Regions from separate parts of the Verrucosispora sp. WMMD1129 genome, predicted to be linked through region 2. Evidence: riboswitches for the same ligand, from Rfam matches in the RefSeq annotation. Region 2 holds a riboswitch; the other holds the start of a gene.
The links. Region 2 has a riboswitch for cyclic di-AMP ahead of O7624_RS23300 (hypothetical protein). Riboswitches for the same ligand answer to the same signal wherever they lie in the genome.
Positions count from the first base shown of each region.

Region 1 (7,833 bases), 3.1 Mb from region 2:
GCAGCCTTCCGACCTGCATGAGTTGATCCGTACGCAGCTTCGCCGGCTACGTACTGCCGCAGGGATGAACCAGGAGGAATTCGGTAGGCGGACGAACTATTCGGCGTCCCTGGTGTCCGCTGTGGAGGTGGGTACCCGCCCGCTCGATCGGCCGTACGCCAAGCGGGCGGACGAGGTCCTGGAGACGGGGGGCATGTTCGAGGAGTTGCTGCGGACCGCCGAGGTGCTGCGCCAACCCGCGTGGTTCCTGCCCTACCTGGAGGCGGAGCGGAACGCCCGGCAGCTCCGCTGTTACCAGCCGACGCTGGTGCCGGGCCTGCTCCAGACCGAGCGCTACGCCCGCGCGGTGATCCGGACCGACGCCGCGCTGACCGAGGCCGGGGTGGAGCGGCGGCTGGCCAACCGGATGGCCCGGCAGACGGTGCTGGAACAGGACGACCCGCCCCAGCTCATCGCGGTGATCGACGAGGTGGTGCTGCGGCGGGTCGACGAGGAGCTGAAGGACGTGCTGGTCGAGCAGGTGCACCACCTCATGGCGCTGGCCACCCGGCCCAACATCAGCGTGCACCTGGTGCCCACCGGCGTCGCCATGCACGATGGACTGACCGGCCCCTTCATCCTGGCGAGGGGCGCGGACGGCGGCTGGGTGGGTAATCTGGACACCCAACTCGGCGGCGTCCTGGTCGACAAGGACGACGACCTGAGTGTCCTGCTGTCGAAGTGGGAGACGGTGCGCAACGAGGCACTGTCCGGCCGCCAGTCGATCGAGCGCATGAAGGATGTTGTGAAGCCATGGATCTGAACGGCGCGACCTGGCGCAAGTCGACCCGCAGCGGGTCCAGCGGCAACGACTGCGTGGAGGTCGCCGACAACCTGCCCGGCATCGTGCTGGTCCGCGACACAAAGAACCGCGACGCCGCCACACTGGCCTTCACACCGGCCGCCTGGGCGAGCTTCGTCGGCCTGGCGAAGCAGCACCGCACGCACGCCTGACGAACCCCGAGCTACGTCGACCCGACAACCAGCATGACGTACCCGAAACGGAAGCCCTCGGCCAACGGGCCGAGGGCTTCCGGGTGCAGCGGGACGATGATCAGGCCGAGTAGCCGCGGGTGGCGGCCCAGTTGGCCAGATCGATGGTGCTGAGCCAGTACGACGGGTACGAGGCGTCCGCCGAGTCGGCGATCCTCACCAGCCGCCCGGAGTCCTTGTAGCCGACCACGGCGATGTAGTGGCCGCCGGGGAACGAGTGCCAGCGGCCGTCGGTGTCGGTGACGGAACCGGCGACGTTCACCACGACGCCTCGCCCGTCGGTGATGGCGGCGACGACGTCCGCCTGGAGTTGGTCCATCTGGGCCGGGGTGGCCGCACCGCCACGGATCATCGTGGTCTCGTACGGGTCGCCCTTGACGACGGCGTTGAGGACGCGGGTGGTGTCCTCGGCCGAGTTGGTGCCGGCGAACGTGGTGCCGAGCTGGCTGGCCAGGGCGTCCTGACTGCGCGCGACACCGGCGGCGCTCAGCGCGTTACGCACTGCGGCGGGACCGCAGTAGTAGCCGTTGATCTGGGCCTGGTGGTCGTACTCCAGAACCTCTGAGGCCGGCGGCTTCGGTGCCGCCTTCTTGCTGGCCAGGTCCGGGTCCGCGGTGGCCTTCGGTGACGGCGAGGCGGCGGCGCTGGCCGGCGCGGCACTGGCCGGCGCGGCGCTGCTGGGTGCCGCGCTGCTCGGCGCGGCGGTCGTCGGCGCGACCTCCGCCTGACTCGGCGCGACCACCGTGTCACTGCGCAGTTCGGCGGCGGCGGTCGTGGCCTGCGTGGGTGCCGGGGTGTTCCCGGTGCCGGCGAGGGCGGCTCCGGTGCCGGTGGCCAGGACGAGGGCCACGGCGGATCCGGCAACGAGCTGATAGGTGCGTTCGCTGACCAGCCGGCGGAGCCGGCGGGAAAGGGTGTGCTTCACGGTTCCTCCACGGGCTGAGGGGAGAACGGCACACCGGCTCCGGCGGTCGGGTCGGCATCAGCGCGCCGACGACCGCCCGGGTGAGCGGGACGAGGCCGTTCGAGGGGTACGCCCGGAGACCCGGGCGGTGGCGATGACCGGGGTCAGCTCGCGGCGGTCGGGCCAGCGAGCACGGGCACCGCGGTGCCGTGGAGGCGGGGGAACAGGGGGATCACATCGGACTGCACGAGGGTTGGTACTCCTTCCGTCACCGCCGACCGGGTTAGCTGACGGATTCGGGCGGGAAGACGCCCTACCGCGGGCCGAGACTCGCGGATTCACCCCAGTGGTGCAGTGGGTCCCCGGTTCGTGAGGTTCACGATTGAGCGGGTCGGTACGGCGTCGCTTCCTGCGATCGGTTACCGCACCGGACGCGCTGACACTACTGGCCGGTCACCTCGAAGCCAACCCACCCTGACCTGCTTAAACATGATCCGTGGCGGCAATTTTCGGGTATCGGAGAACTGGCGTCGCTCAATGGGACCGACGGCATTCCGGGCACCTTCAGGGAACAACCGGACGGCTGGTGGAAATCTCGACGGAGATTGCTGCGGTAATCGCCTCGCCTACGAACAGTGACCGAATTTCCGGCCCATGTGACCCAGCTCACGGAATTTCAGCCAAGCCGAGCCGGACGCCAGCGCGGGACAAGGTCGCGCCGGCCGGCGGTGACCCGACCGGAGACGGGCAGCCGGTTCGGTCGGAGTCGCTCAGCGGCCGCGTATGCCTCGGCGGAGAGGGCGCGGGCCGCCTCGGTGGCCAGTTCCGCCGCCCGCCACAGGTCCTGCTCCCGCTCGGCGGCCGATCGATAGGCGGCCAGGCGGTTGTCACGCACCACCCGGGCGAGGACCACCTCCTGCTCGGCCGGATGCCGCCGGGGATCCCAGCCGGACCGGCCCGCCAGCACATCGCTGAGTTGACGGGCGGTCAGGTCGCCACGCCAGTGGGCGGCCATCGCGGCCCGGCGCAGCCAGCGCTCGCGGGCCGCGTACTCGGCCGGGGTCCGGGGGGTGCGCGGGGTCGGCAGTCCGACGACGCCGGCCAGCCGGCGGGCGGCGGCCTCCGCCTGGTCGTACGCGGCCCAGGCGCGGTCCAGTTCCGTCTGGGCCACCCGCCATGCCGTGCGGCGTCGCTCGGCGTTCTGCCCGGCACCGGCTGCCGCGACCGCCACCTCGCCCGCGTATCGGCGCAGGTCGGCCTCTTCGGTCGCGGCGCGGAGCGCGTCCTCGTCGACGGGTTTCTCCACTGGCCCGGTCGGCTCCGGGCGGGCGACAAGCACGGTGAGTACGCCCAACGCCAGGACGAGCAGGACCGACCAGATGGCGGCGGCGCGTGGCACCTCGATCAGGAACTGGTAGAGAACTGTCTTCTCCATGTCGGCACCTCGGGAAATCGGTACGGCGACGGTGGCCGTGCCGGCGGCGGTTCGCGGATGGCGTTGCGGCGCGGTCGCGGCTCGTGCCGGTGCCCCTCGTGCTGGGGAGCACCGACGGCGCGGCTGGCGGCAACGGGTTGGCAGGGGCTCGGCGCGGGTGCGGCCCCGAGCGGTGCGGACGCGACGGAAGGTCGCCGGGGATCAGGCGGGCGGTGTCGCCGGGATCAGGCGTGCGGTGGGGCGCGGGCGGCCCGGACGCCCTCGACCAGGGCCGTAGGCCCCCGCGTGACGCCCGCAGCGACGCTGCCGAGCACCGTCAGCCCGGGCCGACCACAGGCCGGCGGCTGCGTCGCGGACACCCCGGTCGGGTCGGCGGCGGCCAGATCGAGAGTGGCGGACGGGTCGAGGGGTGCGGCCAAGTCCAAGGGCACGGCCAGGCCCGCGGACGCCGGTGCCACGGCGGGGTCGGCCAGCGGTGCCGGGGCGGCGGGCCGATCAGTGGGAGCCGGGTGGCCGGGCAGGGCCCAGGCGCCGAGGGTGAAGGCGGCGGCGACCGCGAGCCCGGTCAGCAGCCGCGCGGCCCAGCGCGCCAACCACCACAAGGGACGGGTGGGCGCGGCAGGAAGCACCCCGTCACGCTACCGCCACGACCGCCCGGGACGCACCAGCCACCGGGCGTGTCGAACCGCCCGGCGCGTCGCCGGGAACGTCGATACGCGCAGGTCAGGCTACCGTCAGCTCACTGTCCGTGATGGACGGTCGAGCCATGCTCGACGTCTCCGGCCGGGCCCGCACCGCCCCGGGACGCCCGCTGTCGGGGCAGCCCGACCGCCGACGGTCGGGACGGGGCCAGGCGACGCATCATCGGCTGTTCCACGTACCGGTGCAGCAGAGCGGCCAGCCCCAGGGTGAGCAGCAGGAATCCGATCACCGCGAGCGGGCCCCACCAGCCGGGCAGGCCGGTGCCCCAGTCGCCGGTCGACCGCAGGATCGTCATGATCACGAAGACGTGCACCAGGTAGAACGCGAAAGAGACCTCGCCGAGCCAGACCATCGTCCGGGAGCGCAACGGCGAGCGCCGCCCGTGCACGTCCGCGTCGGCCGCCGCGGCGATCACCAGGACGTACGCCGCCGCCAGCAGCGCCGCCCAGAACTCGGCCGGGATCCACTGGGAGGCCGCCACCCAGGTCAGGACGAAGATCAGGCTGGCCACAGGGAGCCCGGGCCCCCGCCAGCGGCCCCGCAGCATGAGTTCGGCCGCGGCCACGCCCATCCAGAACTCCAGCGAACGGACCAGCGGGAAGACCTGAGCGAACCACCAGCGATCCGACTCCGGCACCAGTGCCTGCCCGGGCCAGAGCGCCAGGATCAGCAGCGGCACCGCGATCACCACGGCCCACAGCAGCCACGGTCGGGCCCGCCGCACCGCCGGCAGCACCAGCGGCAGGCACAGGTAGAAGAACAGCTCGCAGGAGAGCGACCAACTGACGTTGTTGACGCTGTAGAAGTGGCCCGGTCGGGGATCCCAGGCCTGCACCAGCAGGAGGTTCTCCAGCGCCGCCACCGGGTTGATCGGATCGGCGAACCAGAGCATCGCCAGCATGGCCAGCGCCCACAGCACCAGATGGTTCGGATAGATCTTGGCGAACCGACGCCGCCAGAACCGGCGGCGGGAGGCACCGGGCCGCGCGGACCAGACCAGCACGAAGCCGCTGAGGATGAAGAAGAACTGCACCCCGGAGAGACCCAGGGTGAAGATCTCGCCCACCACCGCCTGCGGGCCAGGCTCGGCGATGATGCGCATGGTGCCGGCGTGGAAGCCGAAGACCAGCAGCGCGGCGATCCACCGCAGTCCGGTAAGCGACGGCAGGCGGTGGGCGTCCGTACGCTCGCTCGGGGTGGTCGCCGACGCCGCGAGGGTAGAGCTCGTCATGTCCACCTCCCGGTTCTCGACCACGTCACCCGCACGCCCATCTCCTCGTGGCCCGCCGGGCACCCTACCTCGGGTAGCTGGCAGACAACTGCCTGGCTCGGCCGTCTGCCGCACTCCGGAGCACCGCCCACCGCGGCATTCGTCCAGATCGATCACCGGCGACCCTTCAGACCACCAAGTGCCCCGCCGTTAACCTGACACTCATCGGCTGTTCGAAAACTTCACCGCGCCCGGCCACGTCAGGTTCCAGGTTCGTCAACCCGGGTGGCCGAAGGTTTCCGGGTGGTCACACCGCCGACGCCGACGCCGCTGCTGAGCATCGTCGTGCCGGTTTACGGCGTCGAGGCGTACCTGCGCCAGTGCCTGGACTCCATCCGCGCCGACGTCCCGGACGACGAGGCGGCGCAGGTCGAGGTGGTCGCCGTCGACGACGCCTCACCGGACCGCTGCGGTGAACTGCTGCGCGCGTACGCCGCCGAGCATCCCGGGGTGCGCGTCCTGCACCTGGACCGCAACGTCGGCCTCGGGCCGGCCCGCAACGCGGGCCTGGACGTGGCCACCGGCCGGTACGTCTGGTTCGTCGACAGCGACGACTGGCTGCCGGCCGGGACGATCCCGGCCGTGTTGGACCGGCTACGGGTGGACCGCCCCGACGTGATGATGGTCGACCACCTGCGGGTGCACGAGTGTGGGCGCGAGGAGGTGGACGCCAGCAGCCGGCTGCTGCGCGCGACCCCCGGCGTGGTGCGACTGGCCGACCGGCCGCATCTGCTGCGCGTGCAGCACACCGCCTGGAACAAGGTGGTACGCCGGGAGTTCATGGCCGAGTTGGGGCTGCGCTTCCACCCCGGCTGGTACGAGGACATCCCGTTCAGCCATCCGCTGCTGATCGGCGCGGAGCGGATCAGCGTGCTGGACCGGGTCTGCTATCTGTACCGTCAGGGTCGCCAGGGAGCGATCACCTCGACGCGCAGCGGCCGGCACTTCGACTCCTTCGAGCAGTACGACCGGCTCTTCGCCTGGCTGCGTGAACGGCATCCCGACGGGCGCTGGCACGCGGAACTGTTCGACCTGATGGTGAACCACTTCCTGGTGGTGGTGGGTCACGACGACCGGTTGCATCCGCACCTGCGCCGGGACTTCTTCCGCCGGGTCGCCGCGCACTACCGCACGTACCTGCCCCGCGGCGGCTACCCCCGGCCGGGCGGGGTGTCGGGGCTCAAGCACCGGCTGGTCGGCCGCGACAGCTACCTGGCGTACGCGGCGCTGCGGCGGGCCCATCGGCTCGCCGGCCGGCTACGCGGCAGCACCGGCGGGGATCCCGCGACGAGCGGGGCGGACCCGGCACCGGGCAGCCCGGCCCAGGACCGCACCTTGGTAAGCACGCACGGAAACGGATCGGAATGACGTTCAAGATCGGGTCGCATCTGGTCGGCACCGGAGAGCGCCCCTTCGTGGTGGCCGAGATGTCCGGCAACCACAACGGAGACCTGGACCGCGCACTGTCCATCGTGGATGCCGTCGCGGCCAGCGGCGCGCATGCGCTGAAGCTCCAGACGTACCGGCCGGACACCATCACCATCGACGTGGACACGCCGGACTTCCGCATCTCCGGCGGGCACGAGCTGTGGGGCGGGCAGAACCTCTACCGGCTCTACGAGAAGGCGCACACGCCGTACGAGTGGCACCGGCCGATCTTCGAGCGGGCCCGCTCCCTCGGGCTGACCGTCTTCTCCTCCCCGTTCGACTCCACCGCCGTGGAGTTGCTTGAGGAACTGGACGCTCCGGCGTACAAGATCGCTTCGTCGGAGCTGGTCGACCTGCCGCTGATCCGGCTGGTCGCGGCCACCGGCAAGCCGATGGTCATCTCGACCGGGATGGCCACCCTGGCCGAGATCGACGCCGCCGTACGCACCGCCCGCGACGGTGGCGCGGGCGGGATCATCCTGCTGGCCTGCACCGCCTCCTACCCGGCGCCGCCGGCCGACAGCAACCTGCGCCGCATTCCGGTGCTGGCCGACGCGTTCGGCGTGCCGGTGGGCCTGTCCGACCACACCCCGGGCATCGGGGTGCCGGTCGCCTCGGTGGCGCTCGGCGCCTGCTTCATCGAGAAGCACGTCACCCTGGACCGGGCCGACGGCGGGGTGGACTCCGACTTCTCCCTGAACCCCACCGAGCTGGCCGCCCTGGTGGTCGAGTCGGAGCGAGCGTACGCGGCACTGGGCGGCACGGCGGTCGGGCCGACCCCGGCCGAGCAGGAGGGCCTGCGCTTCCGGCGCTCGCTGTACGTGGTGGCGGACGTGCGCGCCGGCGACGAGGTGACCGTGCACAACGTCCGCTCGATCCGACCGGCCGGTGGACTCCCCCCGGTGGAGATCGACCGGGTGCTGGGCCGCCGCTTCACCGCCGACGTGGCGCGCGGCACCGCGCTGAGCTGGGACCTCATCTGAGGGTGCCGGTTTCCGTCGGAGGGGTATACCTCTGCGTATGACCTTGGTGGCGGTGGCGGCGGGCCTGGCGTTGATCGCC
Region 1 is NZ_CP120741.1:1,424,848-1,432,680, forward strand. It holds gene O7624_RS06460 (helix-turn-helix transcriptional regulator) at 1-802, shown strand, start outside; gene O7624_RS06465 (DUF397 domain-containing protein) at 793-993, shown strand; gene O7624_RS06470 (C39 family peptidase) at 1,094-1,957, opposite strand; cyclic di-AMP (ydaO/yuaA leader) riboswitch at 2,194-2,335, opposite strand; gene O7624_RS06475 (hypothetical protein) at 2,613-3,371, opposite strand; gene O7624_RS06480 (hypothetical protein) at 3,596-4,000, opposite strand; gene O7624_RS06485 (acyltransferase) at 4,111-5,304, opposite strand; gene O7624_RS06490 (glycosyltransferase) at 5,587-6,711, shown strand; gene pseI (pseudaminic acid synthase) at 6,702-7,754, shown strand; gene O7624_RS06500 (potassium channel family protein) at 7,792-7,833, shown strand, end outside.
Region 1: linked by a shared signal. The riboswitch ahead of O7624_RS06470 (C39 family peptidase) and the one ahead of O7624_RS23300 (hypothetical protein) in region 2 are both predicted to bind cyclic di-AMP.

Region 2 (7,833 bases):
CGACGGTGCCGGAGTGCAGCACCGCGCGGCCGGCGTTGGCGCCGCGGTTGATGCCCGACAGCAGCACCGACGGCGGCGGTCCGAAGGCACCGTGTACGGCGATGAGCGCGATGAACCCGGGCGAGCCACCGACGCCGAACGCCGGCACGCCGTCGAGTTCCGGTAACGGATGGTCGTGGACCACCACGTGCCCGTCCTGCTCCATGGCGCTCATCGCGGCGCTGGTGCCGCTCGCCTCCTCCAGTGGGGCAGCCACCACCACGTCCAGGCCCCGGTCGACGGCCGCCCGAGCCAGCGCCTGGATGCCCGGCGCGGCGATCCCGTCGTCGTTGGTGATCAACACCCGCAGCGTCATCGGCCACCCGCCCGTTGTGCCAGTTCGTCGGGGGTGGTCCGCTCCTGGGGACGGCTGCCCGCCGGTTCCAACCGGACCCGGTCGACGAGGCCGTTGATCGAGTCGAGGCGGCCGGTGCCGAGGCCGTGTCGGGTGACGTTGAGCGCGCCGGCCGCCGCGCCGGTACGGATCGCCGTGCGGACGTCGCCGCCCCGGGCCACCACGGCGGCCACCCCGGCGGTCATCGAGTCGCCCGCCCCGCGCGGGTCGGCGGCCTCCAGCCGCGGCATCCGCACCTCGAACACCTCGCCGTCGACAAGCGCCAACGCGGGCTTGTCGGCCCGGCTGACCACCGCGTTCTCGGCGCCGGAGGCGTGCAGGTCGTACATCGCGCGGGTGAGCGCCTCCTCGTCGTCGCCGTCGGCCCGCCCGTCGGCGATCAGCTCCTCGTGGCTGACCTTGAGAAAGAAGACACCGCTTTCCAGGACGGCGGCGAGGTGCTCGCCGCAGAGATCCACCACCACCCGGCCACCGTTGGCACCGAGATCGGCCGCGAAGCGCCGGTAGAGGTCGGCGGGGACCAGGGACGGATGGTTGGGCCCGCTCAACACGCTCACCGGCGCGCGCAGGCCCTCGCCGAGTGCGAGGTTGTAGAGCTCGTCCAACTCGTGCCGGCTCAACGGCTGGCCGATGACGTCGACGATCTCCTGGCGGGTCCCCTCACGGCGGTCGTGCACATACCCGCCGGTGCCGCCGGAGTCGCGGGCCACCACCTTGAGGTCGACTCCCTCGCTTACCAGCAACGGTTGCAGTACCTGCCCGACCTCGCCGCCGAGCGCCGCGCAGAGCACCACGTCGACGCCGAGGGACAGCACCATCCTGGCCTGCCACACCCCCTGCCCGCCCGGGTGCAGGTGCAACTCCGGTGCGTCGCTCGGCTGGTCGATGGTCACGGTCAGCAGCGGTGTCGGTGCGAAGATCATGACGCGGCCGGTCATGACCGCTCCCCGTTGTCCGTACCGCCGCCGGGTCTGGCGATTCGCTCGTTCATGGCGTTCCTCCCGTTAGCGGACAAATAACGCTTCCTGGTACGACGGTAACCAAGGAGGCGCGTCGATGCGCGCCGAAGGGACGGTGCCCCGCCGGCCAACGGTGAAACGCAGCGCCGGGTGAACCGCTCGTGAAGAGCGGTTCACCCGGCGCGAAGAGGAAGTCAGTACACCGACAGGTGGACGTGGTTGGTGTGGTCGCTGGACGGGTCACCCCGGGCGCCGCTGTACGACTTCCAGCCGCTGCTGGGCAGCCAGATCTGCCTGTACCAGATCACGTAGAGCACCGCGAGCCGGTCGGCGTTCTTGACGAAGTACGCCGCCAGGTTGTTGCCGTAGGTCCGGTCGCCTCCGGTCGCGTCCCCGCCGAAGCCGTTCTTCTGGGCGGCGAAGTCGCAGGCCCGACCCTTCGGGTGCTCGCCCGAGCCGCCGGAGCGGTAGCAGGAGACGTACCGGGTGAAGCCAGCCGACTTGGCCTGCTTCAGCGCATGCAGGGTGCGTGGGGTGATGCAGCCGTTGGCCGGGGTGGGGTCGTTGACGCTGCACGACTCCGAGGGCCACGACCCGTCGGAGTTGCGGGGAGCGGGCTTGGCGGTGGGACTCGACCCGCTGCTCCGCGACGGTGACCGGGCGGCCCGCTCGGCGGCCCTGGCCCGTTCGGCCGCCTCGTCCCGCTCGATGGCCACGGTCAACGCCCGCTCGGCCTGGTCCTTGCGCTTGGCCATCACGGCCACCTGCTTGCGCTGCTCCTGGATCTCCACGTCCAGGGCCTGCTTGGTGGCGCTGACCTCGTCCCGGGCCACCTGGAGCTCACGCAGCGCGCGATCCTCGTTGGCAGCCACCGCGTCCAGCGCTGCCGCCCGGTCCATGAAGCCGGCCGGTGAACCGCTGTTGAGCAGAGCCGACGCGGCGCCCAGCCGCCCGGTGCGGTACGCCTGTGCGGCGATCTCGGCGACCTTGGTGCCCCGCTCGGCGACCTGACTCTCGGTCGTCTTGAGCTGCTCGGCAAGCTTCTTCTGGCGCTTGACCGAGCGGTCGAGTGCGGTCTTGGCGTCGAGGTAGCCCTTGCTGGCGGCCTCCAGTTGGGCCCGCAGCGCCGGGGTGCCACCCTCGTCGTCCACGTCGCCCGGGGCAGCCGCCCGCAATGGCGGCGATGCCGCGGCGGCGGGGGTGGAGGGGGCCAGCGCGACGCCGAGAGTGAGGGCGAGCGCGGCGGCGATCAGGGCCGCCGTACGGGCGGCCGGTCTTACCGTTGCCACTGCTGGCATGCACGTTTCCTTCCGTCAGCCGCCGACCGGGTTAGCTGACGGGTTCGGGACGGAAGATCCCTACCGCTGACGCGGATACACCCCAGGAACCTGGTTCCCCGGTTCGCCCTGGCGGGCGATTAGGCGGCGGCCGCCGCCGGCACCTGTGGGTGCCGCCTGGCGGAGGCCGGGTCCGAGCCTACCGGTGCCCATGTGACCGGTGCAGCTGCTGTTACTGCTGGTGTTCAGTTGTTGACTAGTAGAACAGACCAAAAGCGGACAATAACCCCTTTTCTCTGATTCTTCCGGTCACCACTGCGCCGCCCCGCAGTGCCCGGGATCCGACCGCGGCTCGATCTGGAGGGTCGCGTGCTCGATCTGGAAGTCCTCGTGCAGCGCCGAGCGGGCCGCCGCCAGCACGGCGCCGACGTCGGCGCCCGGTCTGACGGTGAGGTGCGCCGAGGCGACCTCCATGCCGGAGGTCAACGTCCAGACGTGCAGGTCGTGGACGCCGGCCACGCCCGGCACCGCGGCCAGCCGGTCATACACCGCGGTGACCTGAAGGTGTTCCGGAGCGGCCTGGACCAGGATGCGTACCGCGGCCCGGCCCAGGCGCCACGTCCGGGGCAGGATGAACGTGGCGATCGCGGTGGCCACCAGAGGGTCGGCCCACCACCAGTCGGTCACGGTGATCAGCAGGGCGGCCGCGATCACGCCAAGCGAACCGAGCAGGTCCGCCAGCACCTCCAGATACGCCCCGCGCAGGTTGATGCTCTCCCGCGCCCCCGGACGCAGGAGGGCGAACGCGGCGACGTTGGCGAGCAGGCCGAGTGCGGCCACCACCAGGACCGGGCCGGCGAGCACCTCGGGCGGATCGCCGATTCGGCGTACCGCCTCGACCAGCACGTACACCGCGACGCCGGAGAGCAGTACGGCGTTGGCCAGGGCCGCGAGCACCTCCAGTCGGTAGAGCCCGAAGGTGCGTTGCGGGTCCGTGTCGGCCCGACGGGTGGCAGCCACGGCCGCGAGGGCCATCCCGATGCCCAACACGTCGGTGAACATGTGCCCGGCGTCGGAGAGCAGGGCCAGCGAACCGGTCCGCAGAGCGGTGCCTGCCTCGATCACCATCAGCGCGCTGAGCAGGGCGAACGCTGCCCACAGCCGGCCGGAGTGGCGGTGGGCGGCGTTCGACACCGCAGCGTGGTGGTGGTCATGGCCGGCGCCCACCCAGACACCTTGCGTCGTCCGCCGGACCGGGGACGGAGCTATGCCAACATCGCTATGTGTGCAATCGTCGGGCGGGTCGCGGTGCTCGGGTTCACCCGGCCGGGTCGACGGTGGTCAACCGCTGGGTGGCCCGGGACAGGGCGACGTAGAGGGTACGGACACCGGAGCCCGGCTCCGCCCGGATCTCCGCCGGGGCGACCAGCACCACACCGTCGTACTCCATGCCCTTGGCCTCCAGGCTGGTCACCACCTGCAACCGCTGCCCGCCCAGCGCCCCCAGCCAGGCCGCGACCTGGTCCCGTCGGGGCACCGGAGTGATCACGCCGACGGTCCCCTCGACCTCGCCGAGCAGGGCGCTGGCGGCCGTCACGACTGTGGTCTCCAGCTCGGGCGCCGGCACCTCGAGCTGGAGTGGATCGATCCCGGTGGAACGGACCGCGGTGGGCAACGCGAGATCCGGGTACGCCCGCCGGATCTCGGCCGCCGCCACCGCGAAGATCTCCGCCGAGTTGCGGTAGTTCGTGGTGAGCGTGAACCGGTGCCGGCGGCGGCGCCCCAGCGCCTGGTCGCGGGCCCGGGCCAACTCCTGCGGATCTCCCGTCCACGCGGTCTGCGCCGGATCACCCACCACCGTCCAGGACGCCAGCCGCCCGCGCCGGCCCACCATCCGCCACTGCATCGGTGAGACGTCCTGGGACTCGTCGACCACCAGGTGGGCGTAGTCGCGGTAGTCCTCGGGGCGTTCCCGGGCGGCCTGCCGGGCAGCCCGCTGCCGGTCGGCAGCGGTGCTCAGCTCACGTACCCCGCCGGCCAGCTGGAACGGGTCCCGTTTCGGGCGGGCGGGACGCATCGGCTTGCCGAGCAGCGCGTCCAACTCGTCCAGCAGCGCGACGTCGGCCACGGTCGGCCCGTCCGTGGCCAGCTCCCGGTACGCCGCACCGAGCAGCCGGATCTCGGCACCGGAGAGCAGGCCCCCGCCGTACCGGCGCAGCCGCTGCGGTTCGGCCAACCAGGCGAGCACGTGCCGCGGATGCAGCCGGGGCCACCACGCCTTGAGGAACTCGCGGAAGTCCGTCCGGTCGATCAGCTCGTCCTCGAAGGCACGCTGTTCGGGCAACCCGGCGATGCCCAGCCGGCGAGCCTGCGCCCAGAGCGCGGCGAGCACGCCGTCGAAGCCGGCCCGACGCACCTCGTTGCGGCGGGCGCCGCGGGGCAGCGCGCGGTCCCGGATGGCGTCCAGCTCGGCCCGCTCCAACCGCAGCAACGTGCCCCGGTACAGCAGGCGCAGCTCGGTCGGGGAGCCGGGGACCGCGTCCCGGGCCGCCCGTTCCAGCACCCGGCGCATTCGCAGCGAGCCCTTGATCGCCGCCACCTCGGGCGGGTCGGTGCGGGTGGCCACCACCCCGGGAAACAGGGTGCCCAGCGAGCGCAGGGTGGCGGTGTCCTCGCCCAGCGACGGCAGCACCGAGGCGATGTACTCGACGAAGACCGAGGAGGGACCGATCACCAGGATGCCGCCTCCGGCGTACCGGCTGCGGTCGGCGTAGAGCAGGTACGCCGCGCGATGCAGCGCCACCGCCGTCTTGCCGGTGCCCGGGCCGCCGGAGACGAGGGTCACTCCCGAGCCGGGGGAGCGGATCGCCTCGTCCTGCTCGCGCTGGATGGTGGCCACGATGTCCCGCATGCCCCGGCCGGTGGTCCGGGACAGGGTGGCCAGCAGCGCGCCGTCGCCGACCACCGGCATGTCCGTCGGGGCCGCGTCCGGGTCCAGCAGGTCGTCCTCGATCCGGGTGACCCGCTCCCCGCTGGACTGGATCGTCCGACGCCGGACGACGCCCAGCGGCTCGGCCGGGGTCGCCCGGTAGAAGGCGGCGGCAGCCGGGGCCCGCCAGTCCACCACAAGCGTGGTGGCGTCCTCGTCGCGGATACCGAGTCGCCCGACATACAGGGTCTGCCCGTCACGCAGGTCGAGTCGGCCGAAGACCAACCCCTCGTACTCGGCGTCGAGCACATGGCGTCGCTGCGCGGCGTGGAAGACCATCGCGTCGCGTTCGACAAGCGCACCGAAGTTGCCGACCCGGGCCAGCCGGTAGCCTTCCCGTTCCGCGCGCACTGCCGATCGGCGCAGCTCGGCCAGTCGCGCGTACACCCGGTCGAGATGCCGTTGCTCGGCGGCGATCTCCTGATCCAGGGTGCTCTGATCCACCGCTCGCTCTCCTCGTGACGCCGCCTGGCCAACCGCACGAGATTACGCCCCGCCGCCGAGCTGGGCGGAACGGCATTGGGCGGGACGGTCAGGCGTGGACGCGCCGCTGGGTCGGTAGGTCGTCCAGGACCCGGCGCAACACGCCGGCCAGGGCGGCGTTGACCTCCTCGGGACGCTCCATCATCAACATGTGTCCGGCACCGGGGCAGACGGTCAGCTCGGTGGCGGGCAGCGCGGCGGCGATGGACTGCGCACACGGCGGCGGGGTGAGCCGGTCCCGGTCGCCGACCAGCGCCGCCGCCGGCAGGTGAGCCAGCGCGGTGAGCGTGGCCAGCCGGTGCTGGGTGCCGATGGAGGCGCGGAACCCGCCGATCGACCGCAGCGAGGCGCGGGCCACCGCCGAGGTGACCAGCCGGATGTCCGTGGCGTCGCAGCTGTCCCCGAACAGCATCCACCGGATGCTCGGTCGGAGCGCGCGCAACAGGGCCCGGGGCGGTCGCCAGGCGCCGCAGCGGGCGAGAACCCCGGCGCCGGTGGTCTCGGCCAGCCGGATGATCCGGGCGATCCGGGGAGAAAGGCCGTAGACGGTGTGGGTGTGCCCTTCGGCGGTGGTGGAGACGAAGACCAGACCGGCGGTGCGTCGGGAGAAGTGGTCCGGGTGGCGGTGCGCGTACTCCATGATCGTCATGCCGCCCATCGAGTGGCCGACCAGCACCACCGGGCCGGTGGGCGCCACCGCGTCCAGCACCGCGGCCAGGTCGTCGCCCAGTTGGGCCAGGGTCGCCGTGGGCAGCGCCATGCAGCTGGACCGACCGTGCCCACGCGCGTCGTAGGTGACCACCCGGACCGAGCCGAACGTCTCGCGGAGGGCGTCCAGTTGCCGGTGCCAACTGCGCCCGTCCAGGGTCCAGCCGTGCAGCAGCACGGCTGTCACCTCGGCGTCGACCGGCCCGGCAATCTCGACGTGCAGGCGTACGTCGTCGCCCAGCCGTACCTCGGTCGGCTCCGGCATCGCCACCTCCCCACGGCGCACGGATGCGTAACACCGGGGATACCCGGTGGTAACACCGGCTACCCGTCATGACAACACGCCAACCGGGCTGTTGAGAAGATCTCGTCGATCGGCTCCGCCCGGGCAACGGCCCGGCCAGGCTGAGGACATGGCAATCACGGGGGGAGTACCCGCCGGTTCCGCGCTGGCCGGCCAGGCCCGCGGGGGCACGCCGCGCGCGGCCCTGGCCGAACTGCTCGCCGGCAACCGGCGCTTCGTCAGCGGCCAACCGGTGCACGGCCACGACGTGACCGCGGCGGCCGCGACCGCCTCCGGCGACCAGCAGCCGTACGCCGTGGTGCTGGGCTGCATCGACTCGCGGGTGCCGTTGGAGGCGATCTTCGACCAGACCTTCGGCTCGATCTGTGTCATCCGCACCGGGGCGCACGTGCTGGACCGGGCGGTGCTGGGCTCGATCGAGTACGTGGTCGAGGTGTTGGGCGTAGCGCTGGTGATGGTGTTGGGCCACGAGCGGTGCGGCGCGGTGCAGGCGACCGCCGAGTCGCTGCGTGCCGACCGGCGTCCCGCCGGCGCGCTGGCCCATCTGGTCGACCGGATCACGCCGGCTGTCACCGAGGTGGGGTTGGACGAACCGAACCTGCTGCCCCTCGCGGTCCGCCGGCACGTGGTCCGTACCGTGGCCGCGCTGCGCGCCGACCCGAGGCTGGCGCCGCCGGTGGCCGCCGGCCGGGTCGCCGTCACCGGAGCCGTCTACGACC
Region 2 is NZ_CP120741.1:4,986,344-4,994,176, forward strand. It holds gene O7624_RS23290 (5'/3'-nucleotidase SurE) at 1-355, opposite strand, end outside; gene O7624_RS23295 (PfkB family carbohydrate kinase) at 352-1,332, opposite strand; gene O7624_RS23300 (hypothetical protein) at 1,548-2,651, opposite strand; cyclic di-AMP (ydaO/yuaA leader) riboswitch at 2,656-2,787, opposite strand; gene O7624_RS23305 (cation diffusion facilitator family transporter) at 2,940-3,857, opposite strand; gene O7624_RS23310 (AAA family ATPase) at 3,949-6,063, opposite strand; gene O7624_RS23315 (alpha/beta hydrolase) at 6,152-7,075, opposite strand; gene O7624_RS23320 (carbonic anhydrase) at 7,224-7,833, shown strand, end outside.